DNA from 3 places in the Hydrogenophaga sp. T2 genome. Region 2 is predicted to be linked to each of the others. Evidence: predicted binding sites of a transcription regulator. Region 2 holds the regulator's gene; each other region holds the start of a gene.
The links. The regulator LexA, encoded in region 2, represses DNA repair genes until DNA is damaged. The targets are predictions, from matches to a motif close to ACTGTATNNNNATACAGT.
Positions count from the first base shown of each region.

Region 1 (5,379 bases), on a different contig from region 2:
AAATCGCTGTCGTCGGCGCGCAGCAGCTCGCGCGCCTGGCGGTTGAGCTCGAAGCGCGGCCGGCCCTCGTGCACGTTCACGAGCTGCGACAAGGCCTGCAGGTTGAACTCGAGCGCGCGGTCGAAGGGCTTGTTGGCGATGCCCTGCGCCACGATCCAGGTGAGCGCGAGCGACAGCGGCCACAGCAGCAGCAGCGGCGTCAGCATCCAGTCGAGGATTTCGCCGAACAGGCTGCGCTGCTCGCGCTGGAACAGCCCGAAGCCGCCCGGGCCGCCGCCGCGGCGTTCGGCGGGCGGTGCGGCCTCGGCCGGCGCCACGGAGCCGCTCTCGCCGCTGCGTGGCTGCGCCGCCGGAAGGGTCACACCTTCTCCAGGCAGTAGCCCAGGCCGCGCACGGTGGCAATGCGCACCGGGCCCTTTTCGATCTTCTTGCGCAGGCGGTGGATGTAGACCTCGATGGCGTTGTTGCTCACCTCTTCGCCCCATTCGCACAGGCGCTCGACGAGCTGGTCCTTGCTCACCAGGCGGCCCGCGCGCTGCAGCAGCACCTCGAGCAGGCCGAGTTCGCGCGCCGAGAGCTCGACCATCTTGCCGTCGATGGTGGCCACGCGGCCGGCCTGGTCGTATTCGAGCGGGCCGTGGCGGATGACGTTGGTGCTGCCGCCCATGCCGCGGCGCGTGAGGGCGCGCACGCGGGCCTCGAGCTCCTGCAGCGAAAAGGGCTTGGCCATGTAGTCGTCGGCGCCGAGGTCCAGGCCCTTGACGCGCTCCTCCACGCCGTCGGCGGCCGTGAGGATGAGCACCGGCATCGCCGAGCCGCGCGACCGCAGCCGTTTGAGCACTTCCAGGCCGTGCAGCTTGGGCAGGCCCAGGTCCAGGATCAGCAGGTCGAACTCGTTGTTCGTGAGCAGGGCCGCGTCGGCTTCGGTGCCGCTGGCCACGTGGTCCACGGCGGCGCCGGCCGATCGCAGGCTGCGCAGCAGGCCGTCGGCCAGGACCTGGTCATCTTCGGCGATCAGGATGCGCATGGCAGGTCTCCTCGAAGTGTGGGTTCATTGTAGGTTTGCCCCCTTCGACCAGGCTGACAGAACAGGCCGTCTGCTCAGGTCTGTGCATACGCCTCCAGACCGAGCACGACGACGGTGGCCACCTCGGGGCCCACCTGGGTCGCGAACTCGGCCTCGGCCTGCGCCACGGCGCGCCGGAAGGCGTCGAGCCAGAGCAGGCCGTCGGGTGTGAAGGCGATGCGCCGGGCCCGCGCGTCGCGCGGGTCGGGCTCGCGCCGCACCAGGCCCCAGGCCTCGCACTGCGCCACGAGATCGCCCATGGCCTGCTTGCTCATGCCCGCGTTGTGCGCGAGCTCGGTCAGCCGCGAGCCGCGCAGCGAGAGGTGGCGCGTGATGTGTACGTGCGCCGCGCCCACCTGCTGGCGCGCGGCGAGGTTGGACAGCGCCAGCGGGACCTCGGGGTCGTGGGCCATCAGGTGCAGCACGCGCGCGTCGAAACGGCGCAGCGATTCGCCCAGCCAGCGGCCCAGGTGGCCGCCGCGCCAGCGGTCGTCGGGGGTCGTGTCCATGGCGTCAGATCGTAAGGCAAACTGACCAAAAATCGGCTTTTGACGCGGCAATGCGCCGCTACACTTCTGGGCATGCATCCAGTGCTGGATGCCGAAACAGGTCGGAAGACCTGCCGTGAAGTCAACACCCACTCACCGCTCAGGAGCCACCCTATGGACGCACCCGTCAAAAACGCCGCCCTCAACAGCGAAAAGGCCAAGGCCCTGCAGGCCGCGCTTGCCCAGATCGAAAAGCAGTTCGGCAAGGGCACGATCATGAAGCTCGGCGAAGGCGAGCAGATCGAGGACATCCAGGTGGTGTCCACCGGTTCGCTGGGCCTGGACATCGCGCTGGGCGTCGGCGGCCTGCCGCGAGGCCGGGTGATCGAGATCTACGGCCCGGAATCGTCGGGCAAGACCACGCTCACGCTGCAGGTCATCGCCGAGATGCAGCGCCTCAACGGCACCTGCGCCTTCGTCGACGCCGAGCACGCGCTCGACGTGCAGTACGCACAGAAGCTCGGCGTGAACCTGCCCGAGCTGCTCATCAGCCAGCCCGACACCGGTGAACAGGCGCTTGAGATCGTCGATTCGCTGGTGCGCTCGGGCGCGGTCGATCTGGTGGTGATCGACTCGGTGGCGGCGCTCACGCCCAAGGCCGAGATCGAAGGCGAAATGGGCGACCAGCTGCCCGGCCTGCAGGCGCGCCTGATGAGCCAGGCGCTGCGCAAGCTCACCGCCACCATCAAGAAGACCAACTGCACGGTGATCTTCATCAACCAGATCCGCATGAAGATCGGCGTGATGTTCGGCAGCCCCGAAACCACCACCGGCGGCAACGCGCTCAAGTTCTACGCCTCGGTGCGCCTGGACATCCGCCGCACCGGCACCATCAAGAAGGGCGACGACGCGATCGGCAACGAAACCAAGGTCAAGGTGGTCAAGAACAAGGTCTCGCCCCCGTTCAAGACGGCCGAGTTCGACATCCTGTTCGGCGAAGGCATCAGCCGCGAGGGCGAGATCCTCGACCTCGGCGTGCTGCACCGCGTGGTCGAGAAGTCGGGCGCCTGGTACGCCTACAACGGCGAGAAGATCGGCCAGGGCCGCGACAACGCGCGCGAGTTCCTCAAGGAGAACATCGAACTGCGCTTCGAGATCGAGAACAAGGTGCGCGAAGCCCTGGGTGTGCCGCTGCTGCCCTCGGACTTCGCCGACGGCGAAGAGGCCGCGGCCGCGCCCGCCAAGGGTCGCAAGACCAAGGCCAAGGCCGACGCCGAAGACGCCACGGACGCCTGAGCGCCGTGGGCTTCGAGAAGCCCTCCCTCAAGGGCCGCGCGCTGCGCCTGCTGGCGCAGCGCGAACATTCGCGCGCCGAGCTGCAGCGCAAGCTCGCGCCGCACGAGGAAAACCCCGGTGAACTGAAGCAGGCGCTCGACGAGCTCCAGGCCAAGGGTTTCATCGACGAGCAGCGCGTGATCGAGTCGGTGGTGTACCGCCGCGCGGCCCGCCTGGGCGCCTCGCGCGTGCGCCAGGAACTGCAGGCCAAGGGCTTGCCGGCCGAGGCGGTCGCGCAGGCGGTGGAGGCCTTGCGCGGCAGCGAGACCGAGCGCGCGCGCGCGGTGTGGCGCAAGAAGTTCGGACGGGCCCCGGCCGACGCCGCCGAACGCGCGAAACAGATGCGTTTCCTGGCCGCGCGCGGTTTCGGGGGCGAGGCCATCCGGCGCGTGGTGGCCGGGGCCGACGACGAGGCCGACGGGCTTTAAAGCCCCAGCATCAGCTTGAGGTTCTGCACCGCGGCGCCGCTGGCGCCCTTGCCCAGGTTGTCCAGGCGCGCCATCAGCACCGCGTGGCGGTGCGCCTCGTTGGCGAACACGCGCAGCTCGATCAGGTTGGTGTCGTTGAGCGCGGTGGCGTCGAGCTTGCCGTCCTCGGTGGGCGGCAGCACCTTCACGAAACCGCCCGCGGCCGCGCTCGCGGCGTAGTGCTTCAGGAGCGCGTCGTGCAGGTCGGCGGCCTTGGGCTGGCCGGGCAGGCTGTCGAGGTGCAGCGGCAGTTGCACCAGCATGCCCTGGCGGAAATTGCCCACGGCGGGAATGAAGATGGGCCGGCGCTTGAGGCCCGTGAGCGCCATGATCTCAGGCAGGTGCTTGTGCGACAGGCCCAGCGCGTAGGCCTCGAACAGCGGCGCGGTGCCGGCCTCGTAGGCCTCGATCATCGAGCGGCCGCCGCCCGAGTAGCCGCTCACCGAGGGCAGCGCGAGCGGGAAGTCGGCGGGGATCAGGCCGGCGTCGACCAGGGGGCGCAGCAGCGCGATGGCTCCGGTGGCGTAACAACCCGGGTTGGCCACCCGGTCGGCCTGTTTCACGGCCTGGGCCTGCGTGGCCGTGAGTTCGGGAAAACCGTAGACCCAGCCCGCAGCGGTGCGGTGCGCGGTGGAGGCGTCGATGATGCGCGGCTTGCGGCCGGGCAGGGCGTCGACCATGGCGACCGATTCGCGCGCGGCATCGTCGTGCAGGCACAGCACCACGAGATCGGCCTGCGCCATGAGCTCGCGTTTGGCTTCGGGATCTTTGCGGCGCTCGGGCGCGATGCTGAGCAGCTGCACGCCGGGCTCCTGCAGCAGCCGCTCGCGGATCTGCAGGCCGGTGGTGCCGGCTTCGCCGTCGATGAAGATCTGGTGGGCCATGCGCGGTCCTCGGGTCTCGTGGTGCGGGGCCGCCAGGGGCGTGCGCCGCCGCGTTTCAAATTGGTGCGTTGCACCATGATACAGTCCCCGGTTGCTCGTTCCCAGAGCACGCACGTCTCCCGGCGACCGACCGCAGCCGCGCCGGACACACGACCCATCCCTGAGAGAGACCTCATGAAGATTCACGAATACCAAGGCAAGGAAATCCTGCGCCAGTTTGGTGTGCCCGTGCCGCGCGGCATTCCCGCGTTCACGGTGCAAGAAGCGGTGGAAGCCGCGCAGAAGCTGGGCGGACCCGTGTGGGTCGTCAAGGCGCAGATCCATGCCGGTGGCCGTGGCAAGGGCGGTGGCGTGAAGGTGGCCAAGAGCATCGATCAGGTCAAGGAACTCGCCGGCCAGATCCTGGGCATGCAGCTCAAGACGCACCAGACCGGCCCCGAGGGCCAGAAGGTCCGCCGCCTCTACATCGAAGACGGCGCCGACATCCAGAAGGAGTACTACCTGTCCGTCGTGACCGACCGCGGCACGCAGAAGGTGGCCTTCATCGCCTCGAGCGAAGGCGGCATGGACATCGAGGAAGTGGCGCACGCCACGCCCGAGAAGATCATCAAGGTCTTTGTCGATCCGCTCACCGGCCTGACCGACGCGCAGGCCAAGGAACTCGCCCAGGGCATCAACCTGCCGGCCGATTCCGAAGCGCAGTTCACCGACGTGTGCAAGAAGCTCTACAAGTGCTACATGGACACCGACGCTTCGCTGGTCGAGATCAACCCGCTCAACCGCGACAGCAAGGGCAACATCATCGCCCTGGACGCCAAGTTCAACTTCGACTCGAACGCGCTCTTCCGCCATCCCGAGATCGTGGCCCTGCGCGACCTCGATGAAGAAGACCCGGCCGAAATCGAGGCCTCCAAGTTCGACCTCGCCTACATCAGCCTCGACGGCAACATCGGCTGCCTGGTGAACGGTGCCGGCCTGGCCATGGCCACCATGGACACCATCAAGCTGTTCGGCGCCGAGCCGGCCAACTTCCTCGACGTGGGCGGCGGCGCCACCCCCGAGAAGGTCACCGAAGCGTTCAAGATCATGCTCAAGAACGACAAGGTCAAGGCCATCCTGGTGAACATCTTCGGCGGCAT
Region 1 covers NZ_JBBHZJ010000006.1:139,193-144,571, reverse strand. Annotated here, with positions in the region: gene WDZ95_RS15320 (sensor histidine kinase N-terminal domain-containing protein) at 1-206, opposite strand, end outside; gene WDZ95_RS15315 (response regulator) at 359-1,027, opposite strand; gene WDZ95_RS15310 (MarR family winged helix-turn-helix transcriptional regulator) at 1,102-1,575, opposite strand; gene recA (recombinase RecA) at 1,729-2,850, shown strand; gene recX (recombination regulator RecX) at 2,856-3,317, shown strand; gene argC (N-acetyl-gamma-glutamyl-phosphate reductase) at 3,314-4,240, opposite strand; gene sucC (ADP-forming succinate--CoA ligase subunit beta) at 4,415-5,379, shown strand, end outside.
Region 1: the regulator LexA is predicted to act here: its motif matches at 1,641-1,658, upstream of recA (recombinase RecA).

Region 2 (5,379 bases):
CCGGTTACCCCCGGCGCCCATGCCCAGGGGCGTCGCCCGAGGCAAGCGACGACGCGATTCAAACTCTGAAAAGGAAACCGATGAGACTGATTCTGTTGGGCCCACCGGGGGCTGGCAAAGGAACGCAGGCGGCGTTCATCTGCCAGAAGTTCGGCATCCCCCAGATCTCCACGGGCGACATGCTGCGCGCAGCCGTCAAGGCCGGCACGCCGCTGGGCCTGCAGGCCAAGGCCGTGATGGACGCGGGCGCGCTCGTGAGCGACGACCTGATCATCAACCTCGTGAAGGAACGCATCGCCCAGCCCGACTGCGCGAACGGCTTCCTCTTCGACGGCTTCCCGCGCACCATCCCGCAGGCCGACGCCATGAAGGCCGCGGGCGTCAAGCTCGACTACGTGCTCGAGATCGACGTGCCCTTCGACGCCATCATCGAACGCATGAGCGGCCGCCGCTCGCACCCGGCGTCGGGCCGCACCTACCACGTCAAGTTCAACCCGCCCAAGGCCGAAGGCAAGGACGACGTGACCGGCGAGCCCCTGATCCAGCGCGACGACGACAAGGAAGAAACCGTCAAGAAGCGCCTCGAGGTGTACAGCGCACAGACCCGCCCGCTGGTGGACTACTACCGCCAATGGGCGCAGAACGATGCCGCCGCCGCGCCCAAGTACCGCGCCATCAGCGGCGTGGGCAGCGTGGAAGACATCACCGCGCGCGCGCTGCAGGCCCTGTCGGCCTGAACCCGCCCCGCGCCAGCGCAAGCCCCGCCCCGGCGGGGCTTTTTCATGCGCGTCCGGCTCAGGCCGGGCTCGAACGCAGTCCGTAGGTCTTGTCGCCCACGAACAGGTACTCGACGCGCAGCACCGGCTCACCGCGTTCGCCCTGGAAGGTGAAGCCCACCATCGCGATGCTGTCGCCCACCTTCACCTCGCTCACCTGCCACTGGTTCATGCGGAAGATGGGCGCGAGCTCGATCTGCCAGCGCCTGTCCTTGCGCGTGGGCACCACCGCGCGGCGCAGCAGGCCCGCGCCGTCCACGCCTGCGGTCTGCGCGGGCAACGGCCGCTGCGCGAGCGCCGCCGGCACCGCCAGGCCCTCGGGCACTTCGAGCACCAACTCGGCGTGCGGGTTGCGCCAGGCCGCCTGCACGACGCGGCCTTCGAGGTAGATCGGACGGTCCTGATCGAAGCTGCTCCAGCCGTGGTGGGCGCGGGCCAGGCCGGCCACGCTGCCCAGGGCGATTGCGCCACCGGCCTGCAGCAGGTTTCTGCGGTGCATGAGGGTCTCCTTCGTCGAGCGGTTCACACGTAGCCGATCCAGCGGCCGCAGGTGATGACCAGCAGCCACAACAGCGTGGACACCGCCATCAGCGCGCGCGCCGGGCCGTCGAGGCGCTGCAGCGAGCCGCGCGCATGGAACAGGCCCGCGTTGCAGGCGGCCACCGCGATCAGCGCCATCTTGGCTGTGAACACGCGGTTGGCCAACAGTTCCTGCGGCATGGTGGCGAACATCACCAGGCCGCTCACCGCGCACAGCGAGAAGCCCGCCACCGCGATCGCCAGGCCCAGGCGGGCCAGCGGTTCGGCCGGCAGGGCCGGACCAAAGCCCCAGACCCGCGCCTCGATCAACACCAGATTGCCCAGCAGCAAGGCGATGCCCACGATGTGGGCCACCTCGAGCATGGGATAGGCCCAGGGGTGCGAGGCCAGCGCGGCGAACATGACTCAGCCCGGCAGCAGGTCGAGCGCCAGCGCCCAGCGCGCCTTCACGGGCGACAGCCCGTCAAGCGCCTCGAAGGCCTGCGCGGGATGGCCCACCAGGGGCGCGCCGCTGCGCGTGGCCAGCACCACGCGCACACCGGCGTCGCGCGCAACCCGCAAGGCCTGCAGCAGGTGCTGGTGCACCGAACCGTTGCCGGTGCCGGCCACCACCAGCCCCTGCGCCCCGGCCGCACACAGCGCCTCGACCTGCCAGGCGCCGGCGTCGGCGTGGCTGTCGATCCGAGCCACGCGCGGCATCGCCGCGGCCGCGAGGAAGGCCGCACAACGCGGCCCGTGGCGGCCTTCGGCGGGCCAGTCGCGAAAGCGCCGCACGCGGCCCTCTTCCACCTGGGCGATCGTGCCCGCGTCGCCCGAGTCGAAAGGATCGGTGCGGTAGGGGTGCTGCTTGGCCACTTCGAACGCGCCGTGCACCCGGCCCGCGCACACCACGGTCACGCCGCGCGCGCCCGGGTGCGCGGCCACCGCGAGCGCATCGCTGAGGTTCTGCGGACCGTCAGGCGACACCGCGGTGGCGGGGCGCATGGCGCAGGTGAGCACCACGGGCTTGGACGGCACCAGCAGGGTCTGCAGCAGGTAGGCGGTTTCTTCGAGCGTGTCGGTGCCGTGCGTGACGACCACGGCCTGCACCTGCGGATCGTGCAGCAGCGCCTGCACGCGCCGCACCAGCGCCTGCAGCTCGGCCAGGCGCATGTCCTTGCTGTCGATCTGGGCCACCTGCTCGAAGCGGATGTCCAGCCCTGCCAGCGCCGGCAGACCCGCTGCCAGCTCCTCCACGCGCACCTGGCCCGCCTCGTAGCCGACGTTGTCGCCAGCCTGCCGGGCCCGGCCGGCGATGGTGCCGCCCATGCCCAGCACCACGAACCGGGCGGTGGAATCTTCACGTGCCACTTGCGTCATCCTCGATAACTGGTTAAAAATACAGGCACTGGATACCCGAACAGTATCCGAACACCGACCGCGAGGCCCCATGCAAGACACCGCTGCCAGCCCCAAGCTCACCGCCCGCCAGCAACAGATCCTGTCGCTGATCCAGAGCACCATCGCCCGCACCGGCGCGCCACCCACGCGCGCCGAGATCGCGGCCGAGCTGGGCTTCAAGTCGGCCAATGCGGCCGAAGAGCACCTGCAGGCGCTCGCGCGCAAAGGCGTGATCGAGCTCGTGAGCGGCACCTCGCGCGGCATCCGGCTGCGCCGTGCCGACCTGCAGAGTATCAATGAGTCGCGCGAGCGCCAGATGGCCCTGCCGCTGCCCGGCCTTGCCCAGCTCGTGCTGCCCCTGATCGGCCGTGTGGCCGCGGGCTCGCCCATCCTCGCGCAAGAACACGTGGACCAGACTTACGCGGTCGAACCCGGTCTGTTCCAGCGCACGCCCGACTACCTGCTGCGCGTGCGCGGCATGTCCATGCGCGACGTCGGCATCCTCGACGGCGACCTGCTTGCGGTCGCGGCCACGCGCGAGGCGCGCAACGGCCAGATCGTCGTGGCCCGGCTCGGCGACGACGTGACCGTGAAGCGCTACATGCGCTTGCGCGACCACATCGAATTGCACGCCGAGAACCCCGACTACCCCACCATCGTGGTCGAGCCCGGCGAACCCTTCGAGATCGAAGGCCTGGCCGTGGGCCTGATCCGCAACAGCTTCCAGAACTGACCCGACCGGGTCCACGCCACCGTTGCGGGTGGCGGGCGTTGGGCCCTCACCCCGGTGAGCGGCACAACCCCGCGACGGCGGCTTCCACGATCAATCCTGCCTGTGTTCAACCCCGAAAGGCGTTTCACATGGGACTGTTCTTCCACACCAGCAGCTGGCGCAAACCCCTGCAGCTCATCGAATGCTGGCTGCCCGAGCCTTCGCTCACGGGCCGCGGCGCGGCGCTGAGCCTCGCGCAGGCCGCCACGCCCACGCCCGCGGTGCGCCGCTTCGCGCGCGCGGGCTGGCTCGGCCGGCCCGCGGCCAACGAGTCGCTGGCGCGTGGCCGCCACGACGGCCGCGTGGCCCTCGCAGGCCGCATCGATGAGGTGTGCCGCGAACTCGATCGCCTGGCCGACCGCGAAGCCCAGGGCCGACGCCGATTGGCGCGCTGAGCGCGCGGGCTACATCCGGAAGCACCTTGGCGCCCTGGGGCAGCCAAAGGGCCACGAGGCGCGCGGGCACAATAAGCGCCCATGAACATCGTGATCCTCGACGACTACCAGGACGCCGTCCGCAAGCTGCAATGCGCTGAGAAACTCGAGGCCTATCCCGCCAAGGTCTTCACCAACACCGTGAAGGGGGTGGGCCAGTTGTCGGTCCGCCTGCGCGACGCCGACATCGTCGTGCTGATCCGCGAACGCACCCACATCACGCGGCAACTGGTCGACAAATTGCCGCGGCTCAAGCTCATCGCCCAGACCGGTCGCGTGGGCAGCCACATCGACGTGGCGGCCTGCACCGAGCGCGGCATCGCCGTGGCCGAGGGCGTGAGCTCGCCTGTGGCCACGGCCGAACTCACCTGGGCCCTGGTGATGGCCGCCATGCGGCGCATTCCGCAGTACGTGTCCAACCTCAAGCACGGGGCCTGGCAGCAGTCAGGCCTCAAGTCGTCGGCCATGCCCGCCAACTTCGGGGTCGGTATGGTGTTGCGCGGCAAGACGCTGGGCATCTGGAGCTACGGCCGCATCGGCTCCATCGTGGCCGGCTACGGCCGCGCCTTCGGCATGCGCGTGGTGGTGTGGGGCTCGGAAGAATCGCGGGCCCGCGCTCTGGCCGACGGCCACGACGTGGCCACGAGCAAGGAAGGCTTCTTCGAAAGTTGCGACGTGCTGAGCCTGCACCTGCGGCTGAGCGAGCGCAGCATGGGCTGCGTGAAGCTCGACGACCTGCAGCGCATGAAGCCCACGGCGCTGATCGTGAACACCTCGCGCGCCGAGATCATCGAGCCCGAGGCCCTGCTGGCTGCGCTCAACCGGGGCCGGCCGGGCATGGCGGCGGTCGATGTCTTCGAGTCCGAACCCATCCTGCAGGGCCATGCGCTGCTGCGGCTCGAGAACTGCATCTGCACGCCGCACATCGGCTATGTGGAGCAGGAGAACTACGAGACCTTCTTCAACTCGGCCTTCGACAACGTGGTGAACTTCATCAAAGGCACGCCGACGAACATCGTCAACCCGGGCGCCCTGCAGGTCCGGCGCTGACCGGCCGCGCGCTCAGCGCGCGGGGTCGTCGCCGGAGCCGCCGTTGCGGTCGCTGTCGCGGCGCTGAACCGGCGGAATGTTGTCCAGGATCTCGAAGTCGATCATGCTTTCGCCCTCGCGGAACGCGCGGCTGCGGCCCGCCGTGGGTTCGACCGGCACGTCAACCTCGGGCAGCGAAGCCTCGAACTGCGATTCGATCTCGAGCTCTTCGATGTTCACGTCGAGCGCCACGCGCGGCGACGCCGGGGGGATCACGTGCAGGTCCATCGGCACGGTGACGTTGCGGCGCTGCGTTTCTTCGCCCGCCCCCGCCGACGCGGAAGCCGCTTCGGCCTTGCCGGCCGCCTTGAGCGGCTGCATGTTGGTGTTCTGGAAATCGCGCGGCGGCTGGGTGCTGCCGGCATCGCGCTCCACCAGTTCCTTGGCG
Region 2 covers NZ_JBBHZJ010000004.1:148,989-154,367, forward strand. Annotated here, with positions in the region: gene adk (adenylate kinase) at 81-737, shown strand; gene WDZ95_RS10790 (DUF6152 family protein) at 796-1,275, opposite strand; gene WDZ95_RS10795 (hypothetical protein) at 1,299-1,718, opposite strand; gene WDZ95_RS10800 (asparaginase) at 1,722-2,675, opposite strand; gene lexA (transcriptional repressor LexA) at 2,746-3,429, shown strand; gene WDZ95_RS10810 (hypothetical protein) at 3,558-3,863, shown strand; gene WDZ95_RS10815 (D-2-hydroxyacid dehydrogenase family protein) at 3,945-4,952, shown strand; gene WDZ95_RS10820 (hypothetical protein) at 4,965-5,379, opposite strand, start outside.

Region 3 (5,379 bases), on a different contig from region 2:
ATCGCGCAGGCAGAGCGCGAACGTGCGCACGCGTTCCCAGTCTTGCTGCCATTGCGCCTGGTTGCGGTGCAGGGTCTGCCTCAGGCCGGCCAGCCGCTGGTCGTCCGAGTCCATCAGGGGCGAGACCTGCCGCAGCCGGCGGTTGCCGGGCAGCGCGAGCCTGGGCCACATCGGATGGTCCTTCATCAGCTTGCTGCAACCGGCCAGGGCCCACGACGTGGCCTGTGACGGCAGCCGCAGCGTCTCCAGGCTGGGGTGGCGGTCGAGCGAGCACAGGAAGACCAGGAAGGTGAGGCATGCATCGGCGCTCGATGCCGTGGCCATCTGGTCATTGCCTTCGAGGTCGAGGTGCTTGAGGGCAGCGCGCCTCAGGCCGTTGTCCAGGTTGCCCCAATCCTGGGGGCTCAGCTGACAGCCCCGCAAGGCCAGCGTTTCCACCGCCGAGCCTTGGAGCGCGGCCAGCAGGCGCAACAGCGGAGGCTGCAGGTCGTGGAACTGGTTCGCGGCCAGCCGACCCATGAAGGGCAGCAGGCCCAGCGCGGGTTGCCGGTCGAGCGTGAGGCTGCGCAGCGCGGTGCTGGTGCCGACGAAGCCGATGATGGCCTGCAGCGCCGGCTCGTCCAGGCCTTCGGCGGGGCTGGCCTGCGCCTGGCCGTCGGCCAGGCTTTGGGCACCCGAAAAATCGAGGCACGTGATGCCGGCGCCCGCGTGGGCGTCGAGCACGGTGAGCAGCGGGAGGGGGGAATGCAGCCGGGCGTCGGTGAAGTCGATGGTGTTGAAAGGCAGGCCGCCCGGCAGCCCGCACTGCTCGTCGAGCACCTCGGCCAGCAGGGCGATGTCTCGGGCCTCGAGGGTCTGGCCTCGAAGGCTCAGCGTGGTGTTGCCGGGGCGGCTTCGCAGCGCGGCCAGGTGCGCGCTGAAGGCCGCCTTCCTGTCGGCGATGGCGGGCGAAGGGCGGTGTGCGGAGGCGGTGCCCTGATGGGCGAGGGAGGTGGCGTTCATGGAGCGATCGGTGCGGGTGGTGGATGCGCCGTGGGGCGCGGAGGTGCCTGCTGCGTGGGCGCAGGGCTGGCGTCAGTGGGGGGATGGGTTGTCGGGCGGGGCATGCACGGCATGGTTCTGCACGTGGGACGCGAGTTGTCTGGCGATGTCTCGCGGCGCGCCGTGACAGGTTTCTGCGATCCACGCCACCGTGACGGCCCGCCACTGGACGGCCGCGTGCTGCTGATTGCGGTCCAGCACGTCGATCAAGTCCTTCAACCCGACCCTTTGGCGAAGCGCGTTGGAAAACGGCGTCAGCACGCACAGCGTGTGGTTGTCGGGCAGGCGCAGCTCTTGAGCGGAATCGATCAGCAGTTCGGTGGCGCTCCAGGGCAGGTGCAATTCCCTCAGCGAGGTGTTGTGGTTTAGGTTCTGGATGAAGCTCAGGCGCGCCATGTAGGCGGTGCGGTTGTTGTCCCGGCTCGGGTAGAGGTCTTCGTTGCCGCTCAGGTCCAGCATCTGCAACCCGCTGCTCGGGTCGCGATGCGGGGCGGCGAGGAAGCCCCTCGCCTCGGCCACCCGTTCGCTCCCGGGCGAATACCACTTCCCGCTGCACTCGATGGCCTTGTTCGCCGAGCGGATGCGGTGACCCGGATCTCGCTGGTCGAGTGCCGATTCGATGGCGGGCCAATCCCCCAGCCCCAGCCCGCAGTTCCTGAGCTCGAGCCAGACCACGTTGCTCTCGCCCACGGCCGCCATCAGCTTGTGCATGGGGGGAGCCCCGTCGTGATCGTCAGGCTGCGCCGAGAGGCCGATTTGGCCGTTGAGCCTGAGTTCGCGCAGCGTCGGGCAGGCGGCAACGATGTCGGCGATCGTGGCGAGGTGCGCCGGTGTCAGCGGCTGGGGGCTTTCGCCCGCGGCCGGGTCGCTGCCGACGAAGCGGGTGCCCGACAGGTCCAGGCTTTCGAGCGCGGCGCCCTTGAGCGTGCGCAGTTGTTCCAGGAACGCCTGGGGATCGGGCAGCACCTGGCCGCTCAGGTCCAGGGAGCGCACGCCCCGGTGTTCCAGCGCGTGCAGGTGGCTGTCGAGAGCGGTGGCCGGGTCATGCCCCTGAGGAGTCGTGGACGGGGTGCCGAGGGTGCCGGCCGAGCGGGGCCAGGTCGGGGAATGGGAGGTGGTCTTGTTCATGGGTCGAGGGGGTTGAAGGGCGTCGCGAGGCGGCGCCGGCCCGCACAGGGCCGGGCCTGCGTGCACCCCGGGGCTCAACAGGTTCCCGGCATGAGGCTGTGATTGCATCCAGTGTTTGACGCCATCCACCCCTACAATCCGCGCCCATGGCAAGCACCCCATCCACCTATTCCGAAGGCTCCATCCGCGTCCTCAAGGGGCTGGAGCCGGTCAAGCAGCGGCCGGGCATGTACACCCGCACCGACAACCCGCTGCACATCATCCAGGAGGTGCTGGACAACGCGGCCGACGAGGCCTTGGCGGGGTTCGGCAAGAAGATCAAGGTCACGCTGCACACCGACGGTTCGGTGAGCGTGGAAGACGAAGGCCGCGGCATTCCCTTCGGCCTGCACCCCGAAGAAAAGGCCCCCGTGGTCGAGCTGGTGTTCACCCGGCTGCACGCGGGCGGCAAGTTCGACAAGGGCAAGGGCGGCGCGTACAGCTTCTCGGGCGGCCTGCACGGCGTGGGCGTGAGCGTGACCAACGCGCTGTCGCAGCGCCTGGAGGTGATCAGCTTCCGCGACGGCCAGGTGGCGCGCCTGGCCTTCTCGGGCGGCGACGTGATCGAGCCGCTGGCCGTGGCCGCGCGCGGCGAGGGCGACCGCAAGCAGGGCACCACGGTGCGCGCCTGGCCCGACGCGAAGTACTTCGAGTCGGCCGCGCTGCCCATGAACGAGCTGGTGCACCTGCTGCGCAGCAAGGCCGTGCTCATGCCCGGCGTGACCATGCAGCTCGTGGTCGAGAAGACCCGCGACGTGCAGACCTGGCAGTACAAGGGCGGCCTGCGCGACTACCTGCAGCAGACGCTCACCGCCGACCCGGTGATCCCCATGTTCGAGGGCGAGGGCTATGCCGAGAGCGGGCACGACAGCTTCGCCGAGGGCGAGGGCGCGGCCTGGTGCGTGGCCTTCACCGAAGACGGCGCGCCGGTGCGCGAGAGCTACGTCAACCTGATCCCCACGAGCGCGGGCGGCACGCACGACAGCGGCCTGCGCGACGGCCTGTTCCAGGCCGTCAAGGGCTTCATCGAACTGCACGCGCTGCTGCCCAAGGGCGTGAAGCTGCTGCCCGAAGACGTGTTCGCGCGCGCCAGCTACGTGCTGAGCGCCAAGGTGCTCGACCCGCAGTTCCAGGGCCAGATCAAGGAGCGCCTGAACTCGCGCGACGCGGTGCGCCTGGTGTCGAGCTACGTGCGGCCCGCGCTCGAGCTCTGGCTCAACCAGCATGTGGAGCACGGCAAGAAGCTCGCCGAGCTCGCCATCAAGGCGGCGCAGACGCGCCAGCGCGCGGGCCAGAAGGTGGAGAAGCGCAAGGGCAGCGGCGTGGCCGTGCTGCCCGGCAAGCTCACCGATTGCGAGAGCCGCGACCTCGGCCACAACGAGATCTTCCTGGTCGAGGGCGATTCGGCCGGCGGCAGCGCCAAGATGGGCCGCGACAAGGAATGCCAGGCCATCCTGCCGCTGCGCGGCAAGGTGCTCAACACCTGGGAGGTCGAGCGCGACCGCCTGTTCGCCAACAACGAGATCCACGACATCGCGGTGGCCATCGGCGTCGACCCGCACGGCCCCAACGACACGCCCGACCTGAGCGGCCTGCGCTACGGCAAGGTCTGCATCCTGTCGGACGCCGACGTGGACGGCTCGCACATCCAGGTGCTGCTGCTCACGCTGTTCTTCCGCCACTTCCCCAAGCTGATCGAGGCCGGCCACGTGTACGTGGCGCGCCCGCCGCTGTTTCGCGTGGACATCCCCGCGCGCGGCAAGAAGCCCGCGGCCAAGGTGTACGCGCTCGACGACGGCGAGCTGCAGGCCATCCTGGACAAAGCCGCCAAGGAAGGCGTGCCCGCCGACAAATGCCAGGTGAGCCGCTTCAAGGGCCTGGGCGAGATGAGCGCCGAGCAGCTCTGGGACACCACGCTCAACCCCGACACGCGCCGCCTGCTGCCCGTCACCCTGGGCGCGCACGACTTCGCGACCACCGAAGCGCGCATCACCCAGCTCATGGGCAAAGGCGAAGCCGCTGCGCGGCGAGAACTCATGGAACTCCACGGTGACGCCGTGGAGGTGGACATCTGATGACCGACGAGACCACCCCCGAACTGCCCCTGGCGACGGCCGAGCCCGACGACAGCCTGGCCGCCTACGCGCAGCGCGCCTACCTCGAGTACGCGCTCTCCGTGGTGAAGGGCCGCGCCCTGCCCGACGTGTGCGACGGCCAGAAGCCGGTGCAGCGCCGCATCCTCTACAGCATGGACCGCATGGGCCTGAGCTACGGCGGGCCCAACAACAACACGCCCGCGCGCCCCGTGAAGAGCGCGCGCGTGGTGGGCGACGTGCTCGGCCGCTTCCACCCGCACGGCGACCAGGCCGCCTACGACGCGCTGGTGCGCATGGCGCAGGACTTTGCGCAGCGCTACCCGCTGATCGACGGCCAGGGCAACTTCGGCTCGCGCGACGGCGACGGCGCCGCGGCCATGCGCTACACCGAGGCTCGGCTGGCCAAGATCAGCACGCTGCTGCTCGACGAGATCGACATGGGCACGGTCGACTTCGTGTCCAACTACGACGGCTCCACCACCGAGCCCCGGCAGTTGCCCGCGCGCCTGCCCTTCAACCTGCTCAACGGCGCGAGCGGCATCGCCGTGGGCCTGGCCACCGAGGTGCCCAGCCACAACCTGCGCGAGGTGGCCGACGCCTGCGTGGCGCTGGTGAAGAACCCCAAGCTGGGCGACGACGAGCTGTTCGGCCTGATCCCCGGCCCCGACTACCCGGGCGGCGGCCAGATCATCAGCCCCGCGGGCGACATCGCCGACGCTTACCGCACGGGCCGCGGCAGCCTCAAGGTGCGCGCACGCTGGAAGATCGAAGACCTCGCGCGCGGCCAGTGGCAGCTCGTGGTCACCGAACTGCCGCCGGGCACGAGTTCGCAGAAGGTGCTCGAAGAGATCGAGGAGCTCACCAACCCCAAGGTCAAGGCCGGCAAGAAGGCGCTCACGCAGGAGCAGAACCAGCTCAAGGCCAGCGTGCTCGCGGTGCTCGACGGCGTGCGCGACGAGTCGAGCAAGGACGCGCCGGTGCGCCTGGTGTTCGAGCCCAAGAGCAGCCGCATCGAGCAGCAGGAGCTCATCACGCAGCTGCTCGCGCACACCAGCCTGGAAACCTCGGCACCGAT
Region 3 covers NZ_JBBHZJ010000001.1:595,549-600,927, reverse strand. Annotated here, with positions in the region: gene WDZ95_RS02810 (hypothetical protein) at 1-1,002, opposite strand, end outside; gene WDZ95_RS02805 (hypothetical protein) at 1,075-2,169, opposite strand; gene WDZ95_RS02800 (DNA topoisomerase IV subunit B) at 2,316-4,283, shown strand; gene parC (DNA topoisomerase IV subunit A) at 4,283-5,379, shown strand, end outside.
Region 3: the regulator LexA is predicted to act here: its motif matches at 2,265-2,282, upstream of WDZ95_RS02800 (DNA topoisomerase IV subunit B).